Linked DNA regions of Tunturibacter psychrotolerans. The protein of the gene in region 2 binds, or shares a complex with, the protein of the main gene of each other region. Links are inferred from orthologs where the notes say so. Each region holds a gene or a part of one and is shown on either strand. Other genes may lie near its edges. The genes, in order: metK and groL.

Region 1 (16,383 bases), 2.7 Mb from region 2 along the record:
CCTGCTTCTTGGAGAGCGTCGTCAGTTTCACGCCGATCTTCTCCAGGTGCAACCGTGCAACCTCTTCGTCCAGTTTCTTCGGCAGAATGTAGATCCCAACCCTGTACGTATCCTTGTTCTTCCACAGATCAAGCTGCGCCAGTGTCTGATTCGCGAAACTGTTCGACATCACGAAGCTTGGGTGCCCAGTCGCGCAACCCAGATTCACTAGACGGCCTTCAGCAAGAACGAAGATGCTGTTGCCGCTCTCGAACGTGTACTTGTCCACCTGAGGCTTGATGTTCAGCTTCTTGACGCCCTTCAGCGCATTCAGCGGCTCCATCTGGATCTCATTGTCAAAGTGGCCGATGTTGCACACAATCGCCTGATCCTTCATCAGTTTCATGTGCTCGACGGTGATGATGTCCACATTGCCCGTGCAAGTCACGTAGATATCGCCACGACCGAGTGTCTCTTCGATCGTCGTAACCTCATAGCCTTCCATCGCCGCCTGCAGCGCATTGATCGGATCGATCTCCGTCACCACCACGCGTGCTCCAAGCCCGCGCAGCGAAGCCGCCGAGCCCTTACCCACATCGCCATATCCGCAAACCACGGCTACCTTACCCGCAACCATCACGTCGGTCGCGCGCTTGATCCCATCCACCAGCGACTCGCGGCAGCCATACAGGTTATCGAACTTCGATTTTGTAACTGAATCGTTTACGTTAATCGCTGGAACGAGCAGCGTGCCCTTCTCGAGCATCTTGTAGAGCCGGTGAACACCGGTCGTCGTCTCTTCCGAAACGCCGCGCCACTCCTTCGCCACATCCTGCCAACGCGTCGGGTGCTCTGCGTGCACCTTCTTCAGCAAAGCCTTGATTACATCCTCTTCGGTCGAACTCGAAGGCGAACTAACCCACTTGTCGCCCTTTTCCATCTCCACGCCCTTGTGAATCAGCAGCGTCACATCCCCGCCATCGTCGATCACAAGCTGTGGCCCAAGCAGTCCGCCCTTCCCGTCAGGGAACTTCAGCGACTCGTTCGTGCACCACCAGAACTCCTCCAGCGTCTCGCCCTTCCACGCGAACACCGACACACCTGCTGCAGCAATCGCAGCCGCTGCATGGTCCTGCGTCGAGAAGATGTTGCAGCTCGCCCAGCGCACATTCGCACCCAGCGCCACCATCGTCTCAATCAGCACTGCCGTCTGAATCGTCATATGCAGCGAGCCCGTCACGCGAACGCCAGCCAGCGGCTTACCCGCGGCGTACTTATTGCGGATCGACATCAAGCCGGGCATCTCCTGCTCGGCGATCTCAATCTCTTTCCGGCCAAAATCCGCCAGAGAAATATCTGCAACCTTGTAATCCACCGATCCCGCTGCCCTATCGATCGTCGCCGTCGCCATAGTGTGAAACCTCAAAATGCAGAATTTTTACTCAACCCAGAATACCATCGCAACCATTATTCCCCGGTGAAATAAGCTTCCCGCCGATTGAGCAGTTCAAACTCTTTCTGATTATTTTCAGTGAGATAGCAGGCTCTATTTCGTCAATTCCTCACAACCTTCATCTCCTGAAACGCAAGATGATTACAGAGAATTGTGCCCCAAAAACCTAACGGTTACTCTCCACAACCGGCCCGCTCTCTTTACTTCTCGCCACCAACGCCAAAGCCGCAGCGCCAAGCGCCATCGCGCCGATCAAATACAGCCCCCCGGTAAAGCTCTGCGTAGCATCCCGCAACCGCCCCGTCACATAAGGTCCTGCAAATCCACCCGCTCCACCCACCATCTGCAGAATCGCCACAGCCCCCGCCGCTGCTGTTCCGCTCAGCATACTCGTCGTCAAAGTCCAGAACGGTCCCATCATGCTCCACAGCCCAATCGCCGCCAGCGTCATCGCGCACAGCGCAAACACCAAGGCGTGCGCCCACGCCGCCCACGCAAATCCCAGCGCCGACAGCGTCAGACATCCAGCAATATGCCAACGACGTTCATTCCGCTTATCGGAACTCCATCCCACCACAACCGTCATCACCGCTGCCGCAAGGTAAGGAAACGTCGCATAACGCGCAATCAAAATCGCATCCCTCTCTCCGCCATGAGAGAAGCTCTGAAGGATCAGCGGCATCCAGAGATTCACAATATAAACGCCCACCTGGCTCACAAAATACACACCAGCCAACACCCAAAGCGCCGGCAGACGAAATGCATCCAGCAATCGATGATGCGTCGAAGCACCGAACCGCTCTCTGTCCCGCTGCAACTCACCCTCAAGCCAAACCCGCTCCTCCGGCTGTAACCAGGTCGCCTTGGCGGGTCCATCCTTCAATACGAACAACACCGAAATCCCCAGTAAAACAGTAGGAATTCCCTCCGAAACAAACAACCACTGCCACCCCGCTAAGCCGCCCACGCCGTCCAGCTTCAGCAAATAACTCGACAATGGCCCACCCACCACGCCAGCCAGCGAAGTAGCCGTCATAAACTTCGCCACTGCCCGCGCCCGTTCCTGCGTAGGAAACCAATACGTCAGGTAAATAATCATGCCCGGAAAAAATCCTGCCTCGCTCACCCCAAGTAAAAACCGCAGCACATAAAACGACTCCTTCGAGTGCATAAACATCATGCAGGTCGAGATCACGCCCCACGAGATCATTATCCGCGCGATCCATATCCGCGCCCCCACGCGCATCAACATCAGGTTGCTCGGCAGATCGAACAGCACCGAACCCAGGAAGAAAATCCCCGCCCCGGTCCCATACACCGTATTGCTGAAGTGAAGATCCCGCTGCAGATCATAAGCAGCAAACCCCACATTCACCCGGTCCAGGTAAGCCACGATGTAAAGCAGAAAAATATAAGGAATCAGCCGCCACGTAATCTTCGAATAAAGCGCTCGTCCATCCACAGCGACTGTCAAGACCATCCCGTTCCTTTTGGTTCTAGCTGCTCGATCCACCATGATGCACAGGAGGAATCACCTGCACCCGCCGCGCTTCGCAAAGCGATCTCCAACCCGCTATCGCCATCAGCAGAAAAAATCCAGCAAATCCCACTGCAACTCCCAATGCTCCAGCAACACCCAATAAAGTCACCCAAAGCGGATTGGTCTTGTCGGCAAAGTAGACGAACGCCGCGACAATATCCCCCAACACGAGCACCAGAGAGAAGAGCAGCACGCCGAGACTTGCTATCAGCCACTTCTTTGCGCTGTCAGGTATCGCCTTACTCAGCACAGCACTCACGAATCACCTATCCTCGCACGCAATCTTCGCAGACTCACTCCGGAGCCTACCATGCCCCCTACGCCCGCTCTGCCTCCAGCAGCCGCCGCTTCCGCTCAACTCCCCATCGATACCCAGTCAACTCCCCACCCTTACCCACCACGCGATGACAAGGCACAGCAATCGCAACCGGATTCGCCCCGCAAGCCCCTGCCACGGCGCGCGAAGCCGTCGGCGCTCCCAACTGCAACGCAACCGCCGAGTAACTCCTAGTCTCTCCCCGTGGAATCGCCTGCAGCGCCTTCCAAACCCGCTGTTGAAACGCCGTCGCTCTCACATCCAGCGGAAACGTAGCCGCCAGCGGATGCTCCCCAAGCTGACTCGCCACAAACGCAACCGCATCCGCAAGCCACCCAGTATTCCCCTTAGCCACCACAAGCTGCGCCTTCGAAAACTGCTCCCGCAGCCCAGCGACCAACTCCTTATCATCCTTCCCAAAAGCAATCGAGCAGATCCCCACATCCGTCGTCGCCACCAGCATCCTCCCCAGCGGACTAGCCGCCGTGCAATACCGAATCAGCAACCCAGCCCCACCCTCCCGCATTACTCGCGGAGTCATCCCCAGCGTCGCCGCACTCTTCTCATACAACCTGCTGCTCGATCCAAACCCCGCCTCATAGATCGCATCCGTAATCGGAGCCTTCGCCTTCTTCGGCTCCCGCACCTTGCTCTTGAATCGCTCCAACCGCGCCTCTTTCGCATACTGCCCAGGACTCACACCAAGCACACGCTTGAACCCGCGAAGAATCGTCAGTCTTCCCACGCCAGTTGCCTTCGCCACATCGGCCAACCGCGTCCGCGTCTCGGAGTCCGCGTTCTCCCGCATATACTCCGTCACCGCCGCAATCGCGCCTGCCTGCGGATCCGGCTTCGCTTCGGCCCTGTCCGGTTCACACCGCTTGCAAGCACGATATCCAGCCGCCTCAGCCAGCGCCGGGGTAGGGAAGAACGTCACATTTTTCCGCGAAGGCCGCCGACTCGCACAACTGGGCTTGCAATAAACCTTGGTCGTCTTCACGGCATACACAAACTGCCCATCCGCACTAGCATCCCTCCCCAGCACCTGCTGCCACTGCTTCCCGGGAAAGTAGCTCGGAACCACCACATCGCTCTTCATCGCACTCGTCATCTCGATTGTCTCTATCATTCCAGTATCCTCCCATCCCTCGAAAATCCCCACACTCCGTTTCGTTCACCCAAACTCACATCATGTATCCTCATCGCAACCCAGAACAGGAGAACCCCGGGATGCGCCTCTGCTTTGCTGCCTGTATCCTCGCCGCGTTTATCTCTACTGCCGCTCTCGCCCAGCCATCAGACCCCCGCCTCAAAAACTCCTACACCTTCCAAAAAGATGGCTGGACCTACATCCATCTCGAAGGCACGCCCAGCGAAATCGGTTTCCAGCACGGCTATCACCTCGCCCCCCAAATCGCGGACAACCTGCAAACCATCGAGCTCGAAAACACCCACGAAGCAGGCAAGCCCTGGACCTACTTCCGCGCGATCGCCCACAACCAGATCATGCCCCGCATCGAACCCGAGTATCTCGCCGAACTGCAGGGCATTGCCGACGGCGTCCAAGCCGCGGGCCAAAATATCGACATCCTAGACATCGTCGCCCTCAACGCACACCTCGAGGTCTCCGACTACTACATCCCCTGGCTCTTAAAGCAGCAGGGAAAAACCGCCCCAGCCGCTCTCGTCGCGCCCGGCCGCTGCAGCGCCTTCATCGCCACCGGTGCCGCCACCAAAGACGGCAAGATCGTCATCGCCCACAGCAACTGGTCCGCCTACATGGAAGGCGAGCGCTGGACCACCGTCTTCGACATCGTCCCCACCAAAGGCAATCGCATCCTCATGGACGGCAGCCCCGGCCTCATCCACAGTGGCGACGACTTCGGCGTCAACTCCGCCGGCATCATGATCACCGAAACCACCCTCCCCATGTTCCAGGGCTGGAACCCCTCCGGCGTCCCCGAGTTCATCCGCGCCCGCAAAGCCATGCAGTACGCCAACAACATCGATCAGTTCGTCTCCCTCATGCGCGAAGGCAACAACGGCGGTTACGCCAACTCCTGGCTCGTCGGTGACCGCAAGACCAACGAGATCGCCTATCTCGAACTCGGCCTCAAGCACACGCCTCTAACCCGCAAAACCACCGGCTACTTCGTCAGCGCCAACTTCCCCGTCAATCCCGACCTCATCCGCGACGACACTCCCGGCTTCGACACCCACGACATGAAGAGCACCATGAACGCCCGCCACGTCCGTGCCGAAGAGTTCGTCCAGCAGCATCTCGGCCAACTCGACACCGCCCTTGCCGAGCAGTATCTCTCCGACCACTACGACAGCTACGATCACAAAGTAGTCGCCGCCCGTCGCAGCCTCTGCGGCCACGAAGACGCTTCCAAAGATCCCGAACCCGCCTGGGACTCGCCACCGTACTCCCCCAGCGGAGCCGTAACCGGCAAGGTCATGGACGCCGCCATGGCCGAACACATGAGCTTCATCGCCCGCGCGGGCCATCCCTGTGGCGAAGACTTCATCGCGGCACCCTTCCTCGCCGCGCATCCCGAGTTCAACTGGCAGGCGCCCGTCCTCCACGACATGAAGGCTGGCCCATGGAGCACGTTTACCATTACCCAACACCCAGGCTCATAAAAACGCTCCAACAACCTGCACACGCTTAAGCAAATCAGAGAAAGCGCAATGGTGAAGATACGGGTTCCCAATGTCTCAATACTGAGACATGAATTTCGTCCTCAAAGGCTATACACCAGCGAAGTAACCACTTTAGACTCAGTCTCATGCGAAGCGTGATTCGAACCATCCTTCTCCTCACAACGTGCTCAGCCTTCTCACTCGTCGCACAAGCTCAAGACCACACGCAACCCCCATCCGACCAGCACCCCATCCTCACCGTCACCGGCAAAGGCGTGCAGATCTACATCTGCCAGCAGGGCCCAGCAAACTCGCAATGGATCTTTCAGGCGCCCGAAGCCATCCTCACTGATTCCTCCGAAGCTCCGATAGGCACCCACGGCGCAGGCCCCATCTGGAAATCAAAGGACGGCAGCACCGTCAAAGGCGATGTCCTCCAAAAATCCGCATCCCCCGACCCCGACGCCATCCCCTGGCTTCTCCTCAAAGCCACCACCCCCACCGGCTCCGGCGTCATGTCTCATGTCGAATACATTCGCCGCTCCGACACTCACGGCGGTATCGCACCCACCACCACCTGTGACGCCGGACACCTCAACGCCTCAGCCCGCGTCCCCTACTCCGCCACCTACACCTTCTACTCCGCCAAACCCTGAACCGCCCCTGCCGAGCCACGATTCGCGGACGTCACCACAGGCTCCTGCGCGATCGTGCCCGGCAGAGTAGGCACAGTGGTCCCATCCTCCAGCACCTCATAGCTATCGACATAGAAGTTAGTCAAAACCGCATTCCCGAACGAAGTTGTAATCGCCACATCTGCCGCATCCCGCCCCGCGGCCATCAACACCCGCCCAATCCGCGGTTCGTTATGCCGCGCATCCATCGTCATCCATCGTCCATCCAAAAACACCTGATACCAGGCGCTAAAATCCCCTGGCCCGCTATAGGGCCAGCGAATATCCCCGAGATACCCCGTCACATATCGCGCCGGAATATTCTGGCACCGCGACAGTGTAATCGCGAGATGCTGATAGTCCCGGCACACGCCAATCCGCTCGGTAAAAACATCCATCGCAGTTTTGGTCGGCCTCGCCGTCTTGTAGTTGAACATCACCTTCTCATGCACCCAGTCGCGAATCGCTGAAGCCTTCGTCCATCCAGGTGTCATCCATCCGAACAAATCCTGCGAGATGGGTCCAAATTTGTCGACCTCGCAGTATCGGCTAGCCAGCAAATACTGCAGCACCTCCGACGGCAAATTCTCCACCGGAACCTGCTTCGCATGAGCGTTGATTGGGTCGGCCAGCCCCTCCATCTCAACAACGCTCGTCCCGCTCAAGCGAATCGCGCCCGCCCGCGCCACAAACCGAGTGCACCGATTCCCAAACACATCGCGATACTCCGAGACCGGAATGTTGGCCTTCGTTTCGAGGTCGATGTGCTCAACCGCCAGCTCATTGCCAGCTCTCACCTGCGGCTCAAGCGACGGGTGCAGGTGCAGCATCGCCATCATCGGCGTAGGCACGGAAAGATGAAATTGAATGTCGAATTCAGACTTAACAAGCATCGAAAACCCTCTTTTCAACAGGGGTTGGTCTTAAGTGGGATGCAATTAAGCGATAGCCAGCAGTCTAACCCCGTCCTCTCGAATCTCCACCACAAAAAGAAAAGGCAGGCCCGAAGGCCCGCCACTTTCAAATCCATCCAAAAGAAAAATCTAGTTGGAAGCCAACTGCTTGACCCCGGCCTGCTGCGCCAGTGCAGCAGCCTTGTCGGTCTTCTCCCACGTAAAGCTCTCGCCCTTGCGGCCAAAGTGACCATAAGCAGCGGTCGCCTTGAAGATCGGCTTGCGCAGATCGAGACCCTCGATGATGCCCTTCGGCGTCAGCGAGAAGTTCTTCCGAACCAGCTCTTCAAGCTTCGTCTCATCGACCTTGCCCGTGCCAAAAGTATCCACCAGCACGCTCACCGGCTCTGCCACACCGATCGCGTAGGCCAACTGCACCTCGCAACGATCCGCCAGCCCAGCCGCGACGATGTTCTTCGCCACATACCGCGCCATGTACGCTGCCGAACGGTCCACCTTCGTCGCGTCCTTACCACTGAACGCTCCGCCGCCGTGCCGGCCCATACCGCCATACGTATCGACGATGATCTTCCGACCCGTCAAACCCGTATCGCCCATCGGTCCGCCGACCACAAACCGGCCCGTCGGATTGATGTGGTACTTCGTATCCTGGTCCAGCAACTCCGCAGGAATCACAGCCTGAATCACGTTCTTCAAAATGTCCGAGCGCAGTTCTTCGTTTCCAACGTTCTCCGCGTGCTGTGTCGAAATCACCACCGCATCCACCCGCTTCGGCTTGTGGTTGGAGTCGTACTCCACCGTCACCTGGCTCTTGCCATCCGGCCGCAGGTACGCCATCAGGCCATTCTTGCGAACCTCGCTCAGCCGGAAAGCCAGCTTGTGGGCCAGCGAAATCGGCGTCGGCATCAGCTCCGGAGTCTCATTGGTCGCGTAGCCGAACATCATGCCCTGGTCGCCGGCTCCGCCAGTATCAACACCCATGGCGATATCGCCAGACTGCTTATTGATCGTCGAAATCACCGCGCAGGTATTCGAATCGAACCCATACAGCGCGTTGTCATACCCAATCGCGGCAACGGTCCCGCGCACCAGGCTCTGAAAATCGACATAAGCCTTCGTCGTGATTTCGCCCGCGATCACCACCAGACCCGTGCAGGTCAGCGTCTCGCACGCCACGCGGCTATAGGGATCCTGCGCCAGGCAGGCGTCCAAAATCGCATCGGAGATCTGATCCGCAATCTTATCCGGATGCCCCTCGGTCACTGACTCACTGGTAAACAGAAAACGGTCGCGCTTTGACAAAATAATTTCCTCCAACAAAGATTCAGAACGGAATCGAACCCGGCTCTTGAGATGACTCCCCTATTTTACGCAGGATGTGATCCCCATGCCAAAGTTCGACAGCCATCCGCGAGCCCCGGCTCCTGAAATGTCGAATCCGGCAGTAAACGGGTCAGCAGGCAGATTTACAGCCGTCTCAAGCCATAACCCTCATGAAATCAGCCAGGTCTCGGGACGGACACCACTTTCTCGGGCCTCAGCCCTCGGTTGGTTCGAGTCTTCAAGACCGTCCCGTCCCGGCGTAGCAGGTTTCGCCAATCTGTGGCCAAGCCGCATCATCGGCTTCTCCAGCAGGTAGTAGCTCGCCAAGCTGAATCCCAGCATCGCAACATACCTCAGCCCTGTCGTCTGCACCAGTTGCAGTGGTCGCCAGCGAGCCGCCGGGAGTGTCACGTAATGCGTAAGAAACAGCATCTGCCAGAGGTAAAGACTGTAAGAGATCCTCCCGATAAATCGCAAGGGTGGCAGCTCCAACATCCGTCCGGTTAATGAGGTCGGATGCACCAGCGTGCTCACAATCATCGGCGGATAAATGCAGATCCACGCAAAGTGATTAAACCGCCCCTGGTGAAACGTCACCGCGCTCCAGAGTGCCGCAGCGATTATCCACGCTACCCATGGCCGCAGCCACCGTTGAAGCCACGCAAGCACCTCCGAACGACGAAGCAGCAGCGCGACAAGTGCCGCCAGCAAAATCCCCTCGACCGCAAGATCGGTTCGAAACTCAAGCAGCCAACCGAACTGCAGTCGCGGATGCCGAAGTACAACAATTCGCCACACCTCGAGCAACACCACCGCCGCCGCCATCGTCCGGATACGGTATCGGCGAAACAGCAGCAGAAAACCCGGAAGCAGCAGATAAAAATGCTCTTCCACCGACAGCGACCAGTAGTGTGCCGTGTACCAAGACCCCGGTCCAAAGTGCAGCGGCAGTACGTTCCGTATCAGCAGTACCGAATAAAGTATGCCGCGCGGCTCTGCCCCGATCGCATGAAACAGCATCAGCAAGCCTATAACTGCCAGGTAAGCCCACGCCGCAGGCTGGATGCGACAAACCCGCCGAATGTAAAAACCCTTTACGTCGATCCGGCCCCTGATCTGCTCTTCTTCGAGCAACCGCGTACAGATTAGGATCCCACTCAAGGCAAAAAACAGATCTACCCCGCGTGCGCCGTAGTAATGGAACCACTGCGTTGACACCCACCCAACACGATGCACGATGTCGTGGTTAGATATCACCGCCAGGATCGCCAGCGCCCGCCATCCATCCAGGGTAGGAAGGTAGCCTCGCACATGTCGAACAGGTGCTTCGGTCAAACTTGGCCTTCTTCCTCGAGTTTTTTTATCCGCTGTTATTTGATAAAGGGATCGTGAGATTCACCAGTGCGGCGAAACCATGGATCTCCCCACTCAAACACGACCAAATTGTATATGCAGGAGTGATCCTTTGGAGTCCCCCTTCAAGACGCGATCAAGACTCAGACACCTGAGTCGCTAAGGGATCACCTGCCGTGCAGCGTAAACTTCCACACCGCAATGATTGATTACCTCAATCGAGGTATTACTGACTATGTGAGTTCGTTATCATTTATCAGCTATCAAAACGTAACGGCGTGGCGGAGGCCTCGATGGAGATGTTGCTCGATCGACCTGAACGTTCAGTTTCTGGACCAGATCAGGCGAATGCTGTACTTGTGCGGCACATGCCCGGCGTGGACCTCCTCCGTGGAACCGCAATCCTTACCGTGATCTTTTTTCACGGCTTCTTCTACAGCGTGCCTCTCTTTCCATGGCACAACCGGTTTGCCGAGTCCCTATTCAATCTCACCGCTTTCGGCTGGACCGGCGTAAATCTATTTTTCACTCTCTCCGGGTTCCTGATTACAGGAAATTTGATCGACTCGGACGCAAAGCCAAACTTCTATTCACGCTTCTACATTCGCCGCGCTTTGCGTATCCTTCCTGCGTATTTTTTGATTCTGATCATCCTGGGAGTAACCCGGACTACGTCGCTGAGCTACCTCGCAGTGTGCGCTCTTTTTCTAGCCAACTGGCCAAGGCTGTTGTTACATGGCTCCTTTGCGATCTACCCAGTTTTGTGGTCGTTGGCGGTGGAAGAGCAGTTCTACGCGGTGTGGCCGTGGTTGTACCGCCAACTTCACAAGAAAGGTTTGCTCATTTTCTGTCTGGCGATAATTCTGTTTTGTCCTGTCCTGCGAGGAATTACGATTAGCGTGTCCAAGGCCGACATCTTCAGCAAAACATTCATGATTGGTGATAATCTCGCGGTGGGATCCGCAATCGCCATCCTCTGCAGGTCCCAGAGGGTATCCCTTAGAGCACTTCGCAACATCGGCGCAGCTGCCGTCTGCATTCCTGGCTTGATCCTGCTGGTCCTGTCGAATATGGGCAGCACAATCAAAGGGGACGCAGTGGGAGCTAGCCTCGGATACTCTATGCTGGAGTTCTTGACCGGCGGACTGTTGATCTTGATGCTCTATGCCTATCGAAAGAAGCCGATTCAAAAAGGGTTGGGATTTCTTCTTTTCTTTAGCGAAATAAGCTACGGACTCTACCTTATTCATATGCTTTGCGAAATGTTCTACGATCGCATCTTCGGTGATGGCTACCTGACCCATGCGGGTGCTCTTCTACTCCGGTTCTGCGTAGCAAATGGTGTCGCCATTTTGCTCGCAACCTTATCGAAGCGATACTTTGAGAATCCCATCATGCTCTTGAAGCAGCGAATTCCCCAAGCGCGCTAGAGCGCGAGGTAAGTTATCGCTTGCTCGGGTACATCGACGACCATTGATTTTATGGGATCAAACGCCCGTGAAGGGCGAACTTCCACACAGCCCAGCCCAGAACTCCCAGCATTGTCACCATGGTTCCAACGCCCATCCAGCGCAGGTTCTGCTTCGGCTGGACGCCGCTTCTGTTCCTTCGGACATTTTCTGCGAACTCGGTCCAGTCAGTATTTCCGTTCTCAGTGCCGCTCTCTCGCAGACTCGCCTCGAACCGTTCGATCCAGGGCGTCTCTTCCAATCCCACCGCAGTCAGATAGCTACGAACAATACCCTTTCGGAACACCCCTCCCGGCAACGAGTCATACTCGCCGGCTTCAAGCGCCTCCAGGTGACGCACCGAGATCTTAGTCTCCTCGGAGATACTCTCCATCGAGACCTTGCGCCTCATGCGCTCCCGTCGTAGCTCGTCGCCGAATCGCTCCATTCGCTCCGTCCAACTGTTATCGGCACGAAGCTGTTTCCAGCTCGCACCAACGTAATTCATCGAAGAATAGACCGGAGGATTTGTCAAAGTCAAAGCCACTTTTGGGTGATAAGCGTCCCACCTACCATATTGGAACCACGCCGGTTAGAACCGTTACTCTCTGGTTATCTCCCGCATTCCACCTAAGGGGTATTTCTTTGACGATCCGCGCTTCCGCTCGCTATCATCGCAATAGAAGCGTCGATCGAGCGAATCCGTGACTTTTGGCGGTCCAACCTAAAGCTCCGCCCCAGTGCCCGCAGGCTTTCGGAAGCCGTTCCAGTCCCTGGTTGAGAAAGAATACGAGTGCGTCTCCCCTTTCCCGAAAAAATTTCGATCGTCCCCGCCTTCTTCTTCGCGTTGACACTCTGCCTCATCCAGATATCCCAAGGCACCCATGCCACCTTCGCGCTAGCGTGTTTCTTCTACATCCTCGTCGCCACACACGGATTTAATGTTGCTGGGGGGTTCACCCGGACCTCAGGTGCCTTCATCTTCTTCAACTCAGTGCTCGGCGTCATCGTCGGGCTCTGTATGAAGGCCTATCTTGGAGAGCCCGCAGACAGCAACCTTTTGTCCCCTGACCTCACCATCAGAGTCGTGCTCGTGGGCATGTGCATGATGGTCGTAGCAATCTATCTCACTCGAAGGATTACTCCCAAGCGCGCCCTCTTGGGAAGGATGGTTACAGACGCCAAGATGCAGACAGCCACCGTCGGCTGTCTCATCGCTGGAGTTCTGCTTAATATCGCCTTCGTCGTTTTTCCCTCTGGAAGCGGCTCTGTCCTAAGCGCCCTCAACCAGCTCAATCGCTTTTTTCCCATGGCGGTCGTCCTCGGAACTCTCAACACCATCCGTCGCAGCGGCGGCAGGCGGAGCATTAACCTCCCCGCTCTCCTCGCTGGCTTCCTGATGTTTTGGGTTGGCCTCTTTGGATTTTCTAAAGAGGGAATGTTTGCTCCCTTTGCCGCCTGGATCCTGACCGCGGCCTCCCAACGATATAAGCTCAATCGAGCGCAAATCATAGGTGCGATCCTCGCCACCATCTTCATATTTCGATATCTCGTTCCCTACGCTCAATATGGAAGAAACTTTCGAGAAGAAAACGGCGGGACCAGCTTCGCGACCGTATTCAGTCTCATTACAAATTTGGGATACGTTCGCGAGCAATACCTGCAGAGTTCTGAGGATTCGTACGAGGAACGGATCCTCGGTTACTTCAACACCCCTCAGGGTTTCTTCGATCGTCTCCAGATGCTCTCGATCGACGACGCACTCATCAATCAGACGGGACTATCCGGCAACTTTGGCGCCTACCCCATTGTCTTGGCTTTCGAGAACGTTGTTCCCCACTTCATCTGGAAGGACAAGCCCTCGATCCTGATCGGAAATATCTGGGCACACGAAGTGGGCTTGTTGGGCGAGTCGGACGAAAGCACTGGAATCTCCTTCTCTTCGACCGCAACGGGCTTCCACATGCTCGGTTGGACAGGAATCCTCCTTCTCGCCCCTGCTATTTGGACTCTGCTCTTTACGATCTTTGATTCTCTCTGCGGCGATACCCGTCAGACTCCCTGGGGGCTACTGGTAATGGTTCTCTATGCTCACGCGGCTCCTGAAGGCGATCTTCCAAGTCTCATCTACATCTGCTTCTACACCGCGTTTGGCATCATCTTTGCCGCTGTCGTAGGTGCTTATGTGATGCCGGTACTTGGAACCCTTTTCATAGGTCCCGAGGGCATCGAGCTTCGCCGAACAGGGTCTATCCGAAGCATCGCTGGCCGCATCCTCCTTCCCCCTCCGTCGAAGCCGGATCAACCTCACACCCCTTGATCACTCCAGATGACCGCTCCACCCAGCGGCACCGCCCAACGGTATAGTCAAGCACCAGCATCCCTCCCTTGCCGAGCGGATTCCCATACACTGGTACAAGAATGAACAAATTAGTTGCCGGCAATCTGGTCCACCGTCCCCTCCGCTCGCTCATCAGCTGCCTCGCCATCGCCATCGAGGTCATCATGATCCTCTCCATCACCGCGATCCTCATGGGCAAGCTCAACGGATTCAAGACCCGCCAGAACGGCATCGGCATGGACATGTTCGTCCGCCCCAACACCGCCAGCAACCTCATCGGCATGAGCCCCGCCGGGGCCTCTATCAAAGTCGCTGACGTCCTCGCGAAGATCCCCCACGTCGTCGTCTCGGCCCCCGTCAACGTCCAGATCAACAGCTCCCTCGACACCATCTACGGCATCGACTTCAAGAGCTTCGACGCGCTCCTGCCCTTCACCTTCCTCTCCGGCACCCCCTTCCAGGGCCCCGACGACGTCATCCTCGACGACTACTCCGCCGCCGGCAAAAAGGTTGGCGACCACATCAGCATCCTCAACCATCCGTTCCGAATCTCGGGCATCGTCGCCCACGGCAAAGGCGGCCGCAAGTTCGTCCCCATCGACACCATGGGCTCGCTCACCGGCACTGAGGGTAAAGCCACCATGTTTTACCTCCGCACCGAAGACCAGCCGAAGTATCAGGACGAAGTCCGCAAGGCGATCCTCGCCACTCCCGGCATGAGTACCTACAACGTCGCCACCGCCGAGGAGTATCTCTCCTCTATCTCCCCCGACCGACTCCCCGGCTTCAACATCGGCCTTCAGGTCGTCATCGGCATCGCCGTCATCATCGGCTTCCTCGTCATCTTCCAGTCCATGTACACCGCCGTCATGGAGCGCACCCGCGAGATCGGCATCCTTAAATCCATGGGAGCCTCGCGCTCCTACATCGTCGGCATCGTCCTTCGCGAGACCGGCGTCCTCGCGACCATCGGCATCGTCCTCGGCATCGCAGCCAGCTTCGCCCTCAGCGCCGCGCTCGAAGCCCGTTTCCCCACACTCGACTTCGTCATCAACGTCCCTTACGTCTGGAAGGCGACCCTCATCGCCTTCATCGGAGCTCTCCTCGGCGCGCTCTACCCAGCTCTCAAAGCCGCCAGCAAAGACCCCATCGACGCCCTCTCTTACGAGTAGGCAAAAACATCGACAACTCATTTCGACAGCAATTCAAACGAACCCGGGCGAGGTGTGGCACAAGTGAATGCATGGATCAATCGAGCATATCGTTGGGCTGCCCTGGCTTTGTTGATTTGGCTTCTTGTCTGGATCGGCATCTCCTGGGCAGGCGTTCAGGATGACGCATTCATTCACCTTCGCTACGCCGAAAATCTTCTCCACACTCACCTCGTCACCTACGACGGAGTCCATCCCAACTACGGCGCATCGAGCCTTCTCTACATCTACCTCCTGTCGTTCCTCCGCCCTCTTTCGGCATCTCCGAATCTCCCGCGCCTGGTCTCAAGTTGCATTCACGTTCTTCTCTTAGTTGGCGTGGCCGTACTCTTCTTCCGCGCAACTCCACGTGAGTCGTCGCTCGCCCGTCTCCTCGGGCTTATTGTGATGACCCTCCTCGTTACGCCTTCCTCTGTTCGCTGGCTGGACGACGGCATGGAGACCGGCATCGCTCTCTGCTTCGTCGCTCTAATCTGCTGGCTCACCTTTCGCGAATCCGAAGACAACTCTGTCACCCCCGTCCGATACGCTGCCTGCACGGTTCTAGGCTTCCTTGCGGTCTTCCTCCGTGTCGAACTCATCCTCCTGTGCGGCATCGGGTCGCTCCTCATTGCGTGGAAACATATCTTCGCTCCGGACTCGAATTTCAACCTCCGCCTGCGATCGATCCTGAGCGCGAGTCATCTGCTCCTCGGCGGCCTTCTGGCCATGCTTTTTATCGTCATCAAAATGCATCACCTGCTTCCCGACACAGCGAAGGCAAAGGCTGACGGCATCGCCGACTGGCAGGTGGCTTTTAGCGTTACTGCAAAGGTCCTCGCAGGCGGGCTCTCCTTTGGAGCCGGGATCTTCATCTTCTGGCTCCTGACCCTCTACCTGCTGTTGCGCGCGTCACGGCTCTCACCGCGTGCCTTGGTCGCCAACTCCATCTTTCCTATCCTGTTTTCGATCGCGGCGATTCGGGGACAGCAGATTCAGGGAGCTCGATACTTCGTCTGGTCATTCTTTTTCTCGGCCCTGTGGAACAGTCTTGAGCTGACGCTTCGCCCGATCGAGAGTGAATCAAAAAGTCCCGTACTCTTGCCGGCCTACTGCTTCCTGGCCCTCGCTCTATTTGCCCTGCCGATCGAATCGAAGGTGATGTATCCGTTCTTAAGAGATCGCGCCACTCTCGTCCGCAGCTTT
Region 2 (10,315 bases):
ACCGTCACCACACCACTCGGCGCCCCTCTCGGCAACGCTCGTATTCAACTCGTACAGGGACAGCGCGTCATCGCCTTCACCATGTCTCTCATGGACGGAACCTACGAGATCCGCAGCTCCCTCTCCGGTCGCTTCGTCCTTCTCTCAGCAGAATCGCCATTCACACCCAGCATCAGCGACGCCTTCTACGGTGGCCGCACCTCTGTCGTCACCCGCGGCATCGTCATGGAGTACTCCAAGGTCACTCCACAGCTCGCCATCACCGCCTCCGGCATCTCCACGCCCATCGAGCAGGTCCCCGCCGCCATCACCCTCATCCCGCAAAAAGACCTCGATACCGAAGTCAATCTCCTCAACGGCTTCCGCCAGGTTTCCGGCACCAACGCCGTCCAGACAGGCCAGGCTGGCGGTCCCATCACCCTCTACGTACGCGGAGGCCCCCCCGACGCCAACAAAATCCTCATCGACACCATCCCAGCCACCGACATAGGCGGCAACTTCGATTTCAGCCGCGTCTCCACTACCTCTCTCAACGGTCCCGAGATCTATCGCGGCGCCAACAGCGCCCTCTACGGCACGGGCGCCGAAGCCTCCGTCGTCAACCTCGCCACCACCAGCAGCAACTTCCTCAGTCCCACCATCAACTACACCGGCGACGCCGGAAACTTCCGCACCTACCGCAACGAAGCCATCCTCTCCGGCGCCTTTAGCAGGCTCGACTACCAGGCCGCCTTCAGCCGCTTCAACACCTCCAACGCCCTCCCGCGGGATCAATACCATCTGATCACCAGCGCCGCCAACATCGGCTACAACATCCTCTCCAACACCTCCGCTCGCTTCACCATCCGCAACGCCGACTCCGCCGTCGGCCTCCCCCAGGCGCATGACATCTACGGCTTCTCCGCCTCCGGCAAACACGCCGACCAGGACCTCTACTCCGGCCTCACCATCGAAAACGTACTAGGAGGGAACTGGCACAACCTTGCGCGTTACGGCATCGCCCGCAAGCGCGAACAAGAGCAGCAGTTCGACCAATCCACCACAGTTATCGACGGAATCACCGAACCCACCATCAACTACGGCAACATAGTCACCCTTCGCGGAGCGAACGGCTACACCGCCACCGGTCAGGCTGCCTTCATCTCTCCCACCCTCGACAACGTCCACAACCGTGACGAGTTCTACTACCAGACCGATTACATCTTTCCCTTCCGCATCGGCACCCTCTTCGGCTTCCATTACGAAGACGAGCGTGGCCGCCTCTACAACCCCACCAGCGGTTTCAACCAGCAGGCCGATCGCACCAACTATCAATACACCTTCCAACTCCACGGCGATCTCAACCATCGAGTCTTCTACTCCTTCGGCGGAGCCATCGAACGCAATCACCTCTACGGCACCGAAGGCACACCGCGTTTCGGCCTCACATACGTTATGGCCCCTCAAGGCAACGATTTCTTTCGCGGGACCGTCATTCGAGCCAACGGCGCCACCGGCGTTCAGGAGCCCACCCTCGAAGATCAATTCACCAGCCTCTCCACGCTTCTCGATCAGACCGGCAATCAATCCGCAATCGCCACCTACAACATCCGCCCAATCTCCGCCGAACGCTCCCGCACCTTCGACATCGGCGTCGACCAGAGCATCGTCGGTCAGAAGCTCATCCTCAAAGCCGATTACTTCCACAACCAGTTCAGCCATCAGCTCGAACGCCTCGCGCCCAACGGCCTCGAACAATTCTTCGGCATCCCCGCAAACATAGCTCTCCAAATACCCAGCGCCTCGCTAAACTCCCTCGCCTACATCGCCCGCGGCTATGAAGCCGAGCTGCAATACCAGCCACTCCCTCGCCTCTTCCTCCGAGGCGGCTACACCTACCTCGACTCTCAAGTCGAACAGTCCTTCACCTCCGACAACGTCACTCCCGCATTCAACCCCGAACTCCCCGGCATCCCCATCGGCGCTCTCTCGCCCATCATCGGCAACCGTCCCTTCCGCCTGCCCCCCGACACAGGCTTCTTCGCCGTCCAATACTCATCCAAGAAAATCTCCGCCTCTATCAGCGGCGCGTTAGCCAGCCGCAGCGACGACTCCACCTTCCAGCTCCACAACGATCGCAACGGCGGCAACACACTCCTGCTCCCCAACCGCGATCTCGACTTCGGCTATGCCAAACTAGACCTCAACATCCTCTACTACGCCACCCGCCACGTCACTGCCTTCACGCAGCTCGACAATCTTCTCAGCCAGCAACACATCGGCCCCATCGGCTATCCCGGCCTGCCCTTCACCATCCGAGCCGGAATGAAGATCCGTATCGGTGGTGGCAACTAAGTTTGTCTCTTCGGTGTTTCTATCTTGTATGTTCTTGCGCTCTCTGAATCACCGAGCCACGCTGCACCGTCTAATTCACCGAAGGGAAACAAAAATGACCCGATATCTGCTTGCACTTACTCTCCTCGCAGCAACGGCAGCAAACGCCCAGGAGGGCCTCACTGCCACCCAGGCTCTCGTCGCATTCGACTCGAAAAATCCCGTTAGCCCCGCCGCAAACAACCTCACGATCAAAGTAGACAACCGCGCCAGCCAACTCACCAACCTCACTGCCATTCCGCCCGGCGGTGCCCAGGTCGCGCTCCTCATCGACGACGGCCTGCGCACCAGCGTCGCACGCGAGATGAACAACCTGCGTGCCTTCATCACCGGCCTCCCCCCAGGCACCGAAGTCTACGTCGGCTACATGCAGAACGGTACAGTCTTCCCCGGCACAGGCGCCTCAGGCTTCACCTCCAATCTCGCAGCCGTTGCCCAGGGAATCCGCATTCCCAGCGGCATTCCCGGCTCTAGCGCCAGCCCTTACTTCTGTCTCTCTGAGTTCGTAAAGAACTGGCCCGGTCGCGCCGAGAATGAGATCAACCCCGTTCAGCGTAGCGAAGGCCCCACCCACAAGCCACGCTTCGTCCTCATGATCACCAACGGCGTCGACCCCTACAACGGCAGCACCAGCCCGCTTAATCAGAACAGCCCCTACGTCGACGCCACGGTCACCGACGCGCAGCGCGCAGGCGTCCCCGTCTACTCCATCTTCTTCAACGATGCCGGATTCGGTCGTGGCCGCGGCAGCTTCAGCGGACAAAATTACCTGGCTGAACTAGCAGAGGGAACCGGCGGCCTCTCCCTCTACCAAAGCACCGGCCAGAACCCCGTCTCCATGGCGCCGTACCTCAAACAGTTTCAGAACGACATCGCGAATACCTACGTCGCCACCTTCTCTGCAGACTCCAACAAGAAACTCGTCGGTTTGAAAACCTCAACCGATCTGCCGAAGACCAAGCTTCGTGCCCCCTCTCAAGTACGTCCAGGAACCATCGTTTCGAACTAATCCACAAACATCTCACCACGGACGGCGGCTCCTCAAGAGGAGCCGCCGTCTGCGGATTGAGAATTACTCCCGTTATGACGAGTTGTCGTTACAAATCAGACTCGATAAGTGACTCAGCGATTTATACTAAGCATCCGAGCGACACTGCTGCACGGAAGCCTGTTTATGCGAGCGAGGTTCGAAATTTGCACAAAAATTGCCCTATATTGAAGCTACCGATAGGGCCGCTCCACCTCGAAGAGGGAATTACTCTGTTGAAACGTTCCTCTCGGGGAGTATTCTGCTGAGCAGCTTCGTGAATGCTTAGGTTTCGCGGTTGGCCCATCCAGCCAAGCTGTTTGAATGTTTCACTCTCCCAATGCCAATCGAATCGTCAGTTCATCGCAAAACCGAAAGTAATCCAGAAAGCCTGATACGCAGCACAGGCCGAATGGCTGAGTTGATCCAGGCTCATGACTGGAGTGCAACTCCGCTTGGACCGATCGAAGATTGGTCCGAAGCCCTCCTCTTATCGACCAACCTCATGCTTTCATGCGCTTTTCCCTCGCTGATTTTCTGGGGTAGGGAGTTGGTACAGCTTTACAACGATGCTTTTATTCCCCTTCTCGCCGAGAGACATCCCTCGGGGCTGGGACAAACGGCCCAGGAGTGCTGGTGGGACGCTTGGCATATCGTCGGCCCAAACCTGAAACGCGTCATGCATGATGGAGAGACGGTATCGCACGAAAACGCCGTCGTCCCGATCCTCCGAGATGGGAGACTGCAGGATATCCGGTGGACCTACAGCTACAGTCCGATCTTCGGGGCAGGCGGCGACGCGCTCGGTGTACTCGTAGTTTGCCAGGATATTACTCGTGAAATGACCGCTGCACAGCAACTTCAGGAGAGCGGCGAGAGGACGCGAGAGAGTGCCAAACGTCTTGGCGAACTCGCAGCGATCGTCGCATCCTCCGACGATGTCATTGTGAGCAAAGACCTAAACGGTACTATCACGAGCTGGAACGATGCTGCGACACGGGTCTTCGGTTACTCAGCGGACGAGATGATCGGAACTTCGATTCTTAAACTGATTCCAGAGCACCTTCACTCGGACGAAAAGACGATCATCGAAAGCGTTCGCGCTGGGCGACGGGTCGAACACTTCGAAACAGTCCGGCTCACCAAGGATGGAAGGCTTGTTGAGGTGTCGCTTACAGTCTCGCCGATCAAGGATGAAGAGGGCACGGTGATTGGAGCATCCAAGATCCTTCGTGATGTTTCAAGCCGCAAGCGAATGGAGAAATCCCTTCTGCAAGCGGAGAAAATGGCCGCAACGGGGCGCATGGCCGCGACGATTGCGCATGAGGTCAACAATCCACTTGCAGCGGTAATGAACCTGCTCTATCTGCTGCGAACAAAGATCACAGATGACGAAGGCCGCAACTTTCTGGCGACCGCGGAAGAAGAACTCGGACGTGTGTCCCATATCGCCAAGCAAACTCTGGGGTACTATCGCGAGCATGCCGCGGCTAGCCTGGCGTCTGTCAGTGAAATCGTAGAGCATGCGCTCACCATCTACGAACCGCGCTGTACCGCAGTCGACATTGCCGTCAGGAGATCAATCGATCCTTCGACCAAGATCGTGCTTCGCCGGGGCGAGATAATGCAAGTAGTCTCTAACCTGATTGCAAACTCAATCTATGCTATGCCAAGGGGTGGAACGCTCTCGCTTTCCGTTAGTGATGCTTCGAGTACGGGAGACGGGGTTGTCCTGATTGTTGAAGACGATGGAGTAGGAATTGCCCCGACGGATTTGCCGAAGGTTTTCGACGCCTTCTTCACGACACGGGCTACGGTCGGCACAGGAATTGGACTGTTCGTCGCAAAGCAATTCGTCGAAGGGCACGGGGGGCGAATTAGCATTGAGAGCATCTGTGAATCGGATCGGCACGGCACAACCATCCGCATCTTCCTGCCACTTCACACAACCTACGAATCATCCGAAAGATAGCTGCGCTAACCCTCAAGGTCCCGCACGCAATGAGTAACGATAAATGCTCTTTCCGTCAGTTATTCCGGGATGGTCTGCATACCGGAAGTTCCACAGGGGCGAGCTGGTCCGCGAAAAGATCCACCGCTAAACCCGCTCAATCCAGATCGAAGAAAACGTATTGGGCTCTTCGTCGATCCCCCGATACCCCGGCGCAACCGTCCGCAGAAACGCCTCATCATGATGGCGAATCAACGGAGTCGACAACGTCACCGAAAACTGGCTGTTCCCGCAAAGCAGCGCATGCAGCAGCATCGACTCGTTCCACCACATCGGCCAGACACTCTTATAGACCCAGTACTCCGCAGGATAAGGACCGTGATACGGAAACGGAATATCGTGAATATGAATCAGCGGGCCCGAATGCAAAGCCGGCAGCACCTCAAGAAACAGGAACGGCACATCCCCATCCACCCGAACAATGTGGCTCGAGTCGATAAACAGCACATCGTCCTTGCCGAGCGAAGTAAACACCTCTAACCCCACATCCTGCACCTCCTGCTGCAGGACGCTAATCCCGGGGAGCGTCTTCAGAGCAGCAAATGGATGAGGCTCGATGCACGTAATCTTCATCGGATAGCCCTCACGCGCGTTCTTCATCGCTGCAAGGCTCGCATAGTAGGTCGACAGCCCCGAACCAACCTCGACATACTGCGCAGGCTTCCTCGCCCGCAGCATCGCATACAGAACCTCCGCATCGAACCTCGGATACCCAGGCCCGAACCCAAGCTGTAGCGCTTCTTCATACGAGGTGAATATCTCGGAAAATTCGCCGAGATAGCGGCCCAGCAGATCCGCCAGCTTCGTTTTCATCCTCTCCAGGTCGTACTCCACACCCAGCAGCGAACTCGGCCCGCTCCAACGTCTCTTCGTAGACTTCAGTGCTTCGCGCGACGGCAGCGGGGAGTAGTAGTCGCTCTTCCGCGCCACCACAAATCCGCACCGGTCCATCGTCCACTGAAACGCACGTGCAGGAGAACTCTTAACGGAACGAAGCCCTCCATACAAACTCTTCGGTAGAGTCGCCCTCAACAACGTTCTGACTGGCATCTCCTGTGGCATTTGTGACAAGCCTTCCCCGTGACTATGGGAACAAGAGAAAACTATCACTCCCCCGACCCTGGTCTTGTCACACCGTCGTCAGCCAATCGTCAAATCTTCGTCCGAACCCAACCCAGGCCAGTCGGTGGTACTCTCCGCAACGCCAATAGTCTCCACTTTCAAGAAAAATCAAAATTTCCACAGAAAAGTTCCATTCATGTGGCGTATTTTTTGACACCGAAAAACATGCGTCCAAAACACCACGTTTACCATGCAAAACACCACAACTTCACCATCGAAAAACCACGTTCAAAACCACGTTTTTTCCAAAATACCCCTCAAAACTCCAACAAAAACAGCAAAGCCCCGGTGCGCACCGGGGCTCCACTTTTTTTCTTGAAACAACTTCTTAGTACATGCCGTCCATACCGCCGCCGCCATGCTGATGACCGCCGCCGCCGGCTTCCTTCTTCTCCGGGATATCCGAGATCATCGCCTCGGTGGTCAACATCAACCCAGCAATCGAAGCCGCGTTCTGCAGTGCAGTGCGCGTTACCTTGGTCGGATCGATTACGCCAGCCTTCACCAGGTCCTCGTAGGCGCCAGTCGCGGCGTTGTAGCCGTAGTTGGCCTCCTTCGATTCGTGGATCTTGCCGATCACGACTGCGCCCTCTTCGCCAGCGTTTGAGACGATCATGCGCAAGGGCTCCTCGATCGCGCGCCGGATGATCGTTGCACCGATCTTCTCGTCGCCTTCAAGGCTCTTGATCACCGTATCAACCGCAGCCGTGCAGCGAATGAACGCCACACCGCCGCCCGGGACGATACCTTCCTCAACCGCAGCGCGAGTAGCATGCATCGCATCCTCGACACGAGCCTTCTTTTCCTTCATCTCGGTCTCGGTCGCCGCACCCACCTTGATCACTGCAACGCCGCCAACCAGCTTGGCCAAACGCTCCTGCAGCTTCTCACGGTCGTAGTCGGAGGTGGTCTTGTCGATCTGTGCGCGAATCTCCTTCACGCGGCCTTCGACATCGCCATCCTTACCGCCGCCATCAACGATGGTGGTGTTGTCCTTGTCGATCGTCACGCGCTTCGCAGTGCCGAGGTCTTCGATCTTCACGCCCTCGAGCTTGATGCCGAGGTCTTCCGTGATCGCCTTGCCACCGGTCAGAATCGCGATATCCTGCAGCATCGCCTTGCGACGATCGCCGAAACCAGGAGCCTTCACAGCCGCAACATTCAAAGTGCCACGGAGCTTGTTCACGACGAGAGTTGCAAGCGCCTCACCGTCCACATCCTCAGCAATGATGACGAGGGGCTTGGCGGTGCGTGCAATCTGCTCGAGCAGGGGCAGCAGGTCCTTCATCGACGAAATCTTCTTCTCGTAGATCAGGATGTAGGGATTCTCCTGGGCAACTTCCATCCGCTCTGCGTCGGTTACGAAGTAAGGCGAAAGATAGCCACGATCGAACTGCATGCCCTCTACGACATCCAGCTGAGTCTCCATCGTGCGCGACTCTTCAACGGTGATGACGCCATCCTTGCCAACCTTCTTCATCGCCTCCGCGATGATCACGCCGATCTGAGAGTCAGAGTTTGCCGAGATGGTCCCGACCTGGGCGATCATATCGCCCGAGACAGGCTTCGATAGCTTGCTCAGTTCTCCGCCAACCGGAGCGCCGTTCTCATCGCGCTTGCCGATGATGGCCTCGACAGCCTTGTCAATACCACGTTTGAGCGCCATCGGGTTCGCTCCGGCAGCAACTGTCTTCACACCCTCGCGATAGATCGCCTGGGCGAGAACAGTTGCAGTGGTGGTGCCATCGCCGGCAACATCCGAAGTCTTCGAAGCAACTTCGCGAACCATCTGCGCGCCCATGTTTTCGAGCGAATTCGCGAGCTCGATCTCCTTGGCAACGGTCACGCCGTCCTTGGTGATCGTCGGCGAACCGAACTTCTTCTCGATAACGACATTGCGACCCTTAGGTCCAAGCGTCACCTTCACTGCGTCGGCCAAAATATTGACACCACGCAGGATAGCTTGACGCGAATCTTCTCCATGCAGAATCTGTTTTGCCATTGTCTTACTCCTGTTTTCAGCTAGAGCTGATCAAATATGTTGATATTGCGACGTTCCGTTTTCGCGCCGGAGCATGTTTCGTCTCGACGCGCAGTCGCTACTTCTTGAGGATGCCGAGAACTTCCTCTTCGCGCATAATCAGCAGCTCTTCGCCGTCGATCTTGATCTCGGTACCCGAATACTTACCGAACAGAATGCTGTCGCCGGCCTTCACATCCAGCGGAAATACCTTACCTTCGTCGTTCGACTTGCCCTTGCCGACAGAGATCACCTCGCCCTGCTGCGGCTTCTCTTTTGCCGAATCCGGGATGATGATCCCGCCTCGAATGCTTTCGCCCTCTTCAATGCGCCGAACCAGAATCCGGTCGTGCAGCGGTGTAAACGATGTTGTCGCCATTGCTTTACATCTCCTTAGTGCGATTTGGCGAACGGCAAGCCGTCCGCGATTGTTGAGCGCAGCATCGGCCGTCAACCGCTGGCCGCAGCCGCAAATAAATGAATGGAACAGGCTACAGGGCCCGGCTTACAAGCAAACCAGAGAGCTGTTAGCACTCAAGCCTTCCGATTGCTAACGATAGTCAGGCCGCCTCTTGTTGTCAACCTGAATACGTGAAATGTGAGTGAAACTCGCGCAAGCCTCGCCCAGACTCTCCCGTCTGGGACCTATCCCCACAATCCAAGCTCAAAAGTCGTAAAATGAGCCCATGTCGTCACGTCGCACCGTCTGGTCTCTCTCGTGTCTCGTTCTCTTGCTGGCCTTCGCAACCTGTCTCCCGACTAAGGCTCAGGATCAGGACGCTCCCGTAAAGCGCGGCCGCAAGTATAAAGCTCCCCCGGCCACCTCGCACATCGAGGTCACTGTCCTCAAGAAGTTCAACGGCAAGCCCATCATGAATGCCGCGGTCGTCTTCAACCCCTCCATGGACGGCAAGGACGAGGGCAACCTCGAAGTCAAAACCGACCCCGACGGCAAAGCGACCATCGACGTTATCCCCACCGGCAGCACCGTCCGCGTTCAGGTCATCGCTCCCGGTTTTGCCACCTTTGCCGAGGAGTATCAGGTGAACGATCCCACCAAAGAGATCTCCATCGCCATGGTCCGCCCAAAGGAACAGATCTCCTCCTATGTGAACAATGAGGGCAAAGACGCCACCAGAAAGCCGGGCGTCCAGGAGCCAGTCAGACCGACCACGCCTGCCGCCAAGCCGGCACCCAGTACTCCCCCTGCAACTTCGCAGCAGCCTGCGACTCCGAACTCAACACCCCAGCAATAACGGAAAGTAGCAAGAAGGAGTTTATGGACAGGCTGCTAAAAGGAAAGACTGTGCTCGTAACCGGAGCGGCTAAGCGCATTGGCCGTTCCATTGCCTTGGCCCTTGCCGAACGCGGCGCGGATGTGGTGATCACCTATCTCGCCTCCCAGGCCGAAGCCGAGCAGACGGTGCACGCACTCGCGGCCCACGACGTCGACGCACTCGCTATCCGATGCGACCTCCGCAACCCCGAAGATATCGAGCAAACAGTCTCCACCGTCATCAACGACTTCGGACGCATCGACCTTCTCGTCAACAACGCAGGCATCTTCGCATCCGAGGCCCTTGAAGAGATCTCGGCCGATCAATGGGACGCGATGTTCACCACCAACACCCGCGCACCTTTTCTCATGGCCCAAGCCGCATACGCCCATCTTCGCGCCGTCAAAGGACGGATCCTGAACATCGGCTCGCTGGGCGGCCTGCACCCCTGGGCCACGCATGCCCACTACTGCACCTCGAAGGCT

The links.
Region 1: the proteins of groL (region 2) and metK are in contact, whole or in part, in a cryo-EM structure (PDB 8P4O), measured with the Escherichia coli proteins. The link is inferred for Tunturibacter psychrotolerans from one-to-one orthologs.

What each region holds. Positions count from the first base shown.
Region 1 is NZ_CP132942.1:5,392,491-5,408,873, reverse strand. What follows is about bases 6,739-9,618. They hold metK (methionine adenosyltransferase), read right to left. Parts: upstream 8,825-9,618; coding sequence 7,652-8,824; downstream 6,739-7,651. Other genes in these bases: RBB77_RS22625 (acyltransferase family protein), read right to left, coding at 9,014-9,618; RBB77_RS22635 (transglutaminase-like domain-containing protein), read right to left, coding at 6,739-7,501. Outside these bases: ahcY (adenosylhomocysteinase), read right to left, coding at 1-1,390; RBB77_RS22660 (MFS transporter), read right to left, coding at 1,599-2,912; RBB77_RS22655 (hypothetical protein), read right to left, coding at 2,929-3,231; RBB77_RS22650 (bifunctional transcriptional activator/DNA repair enzyme AdaA), read right to left, coding at 3,290-4,417; RBB77_RS22645 (C45 family peptidase), read left to right, coding at 4,519-5,934; RBB77_RS22640 (DUF3455 domain-containing protein), read left to right, coding at 6,081-6,590; more of RBB77_RS22635, read right to left, coding at 6,572-6,738; more of RBB77_RS22625, read right to left, coding at 9,619-10,180; RBB77_RS22620 (acyltransferase family protein), read left to right, coding at 10,492-11,628; RBB77_RS22615 (helix-turn-helix domain-containing protein), read right to left, coding at 11,678-12,187; RBB77_RS22610 (hypothetical protein), read left to right, coding at 12,440-13,966; RBB77_RS22605 (ABC transporter permease), read left to right, coding at 14,068-15,159; RBB77_RS22600 (hypothetical protein), read left to right, coding at 15,214-16,383. UniProt on the Escherichia coli protein: Catalyzes the formation of S-adenosylmethionine (AdoMet) from methionine and ATP.
Region 2 is NZ_CP132942.1:2,738,050-2,748,364, forward strand. Bases 6,199-9,181 are described here. They hold groL (chaperonin GroEL), read right to left. Parts: upstream 8,536-9,181; coding sequence 6,862-8,535; downstream 6,199-6,861. Other genes in these bases: RBB77_RS11375 (class I SAM-dependent methyltransferase), read right to left, coding at 6,199-6,473; RBB77_RS11385 (co-chaperone GroES), read right to left, coding at 8,633-8,932. Also shown: RBB77_RS11360 (TonB-dependent receptor plug domain-containing protein), read left to right, coding at 1-2,334; RBB77_RS11365 (hypothetical protein), read left to right, coding at 2,429-3,382; RBB77_RS11370 (PAS domain S-box protein), read left to right, coding at 3,813-5,372; more of RBB77_RS11375, read right to left, coding at 5,499-6,198; RBB77_RS11390 (carboxypeptidase-like regulatory domain-containing protein), read left to right, coding at 9,240-9,809; RBB77_RS11395 (SDR family NAD(P)-dependent oxidoreductase), read left to right, coding at 9,833-10,315.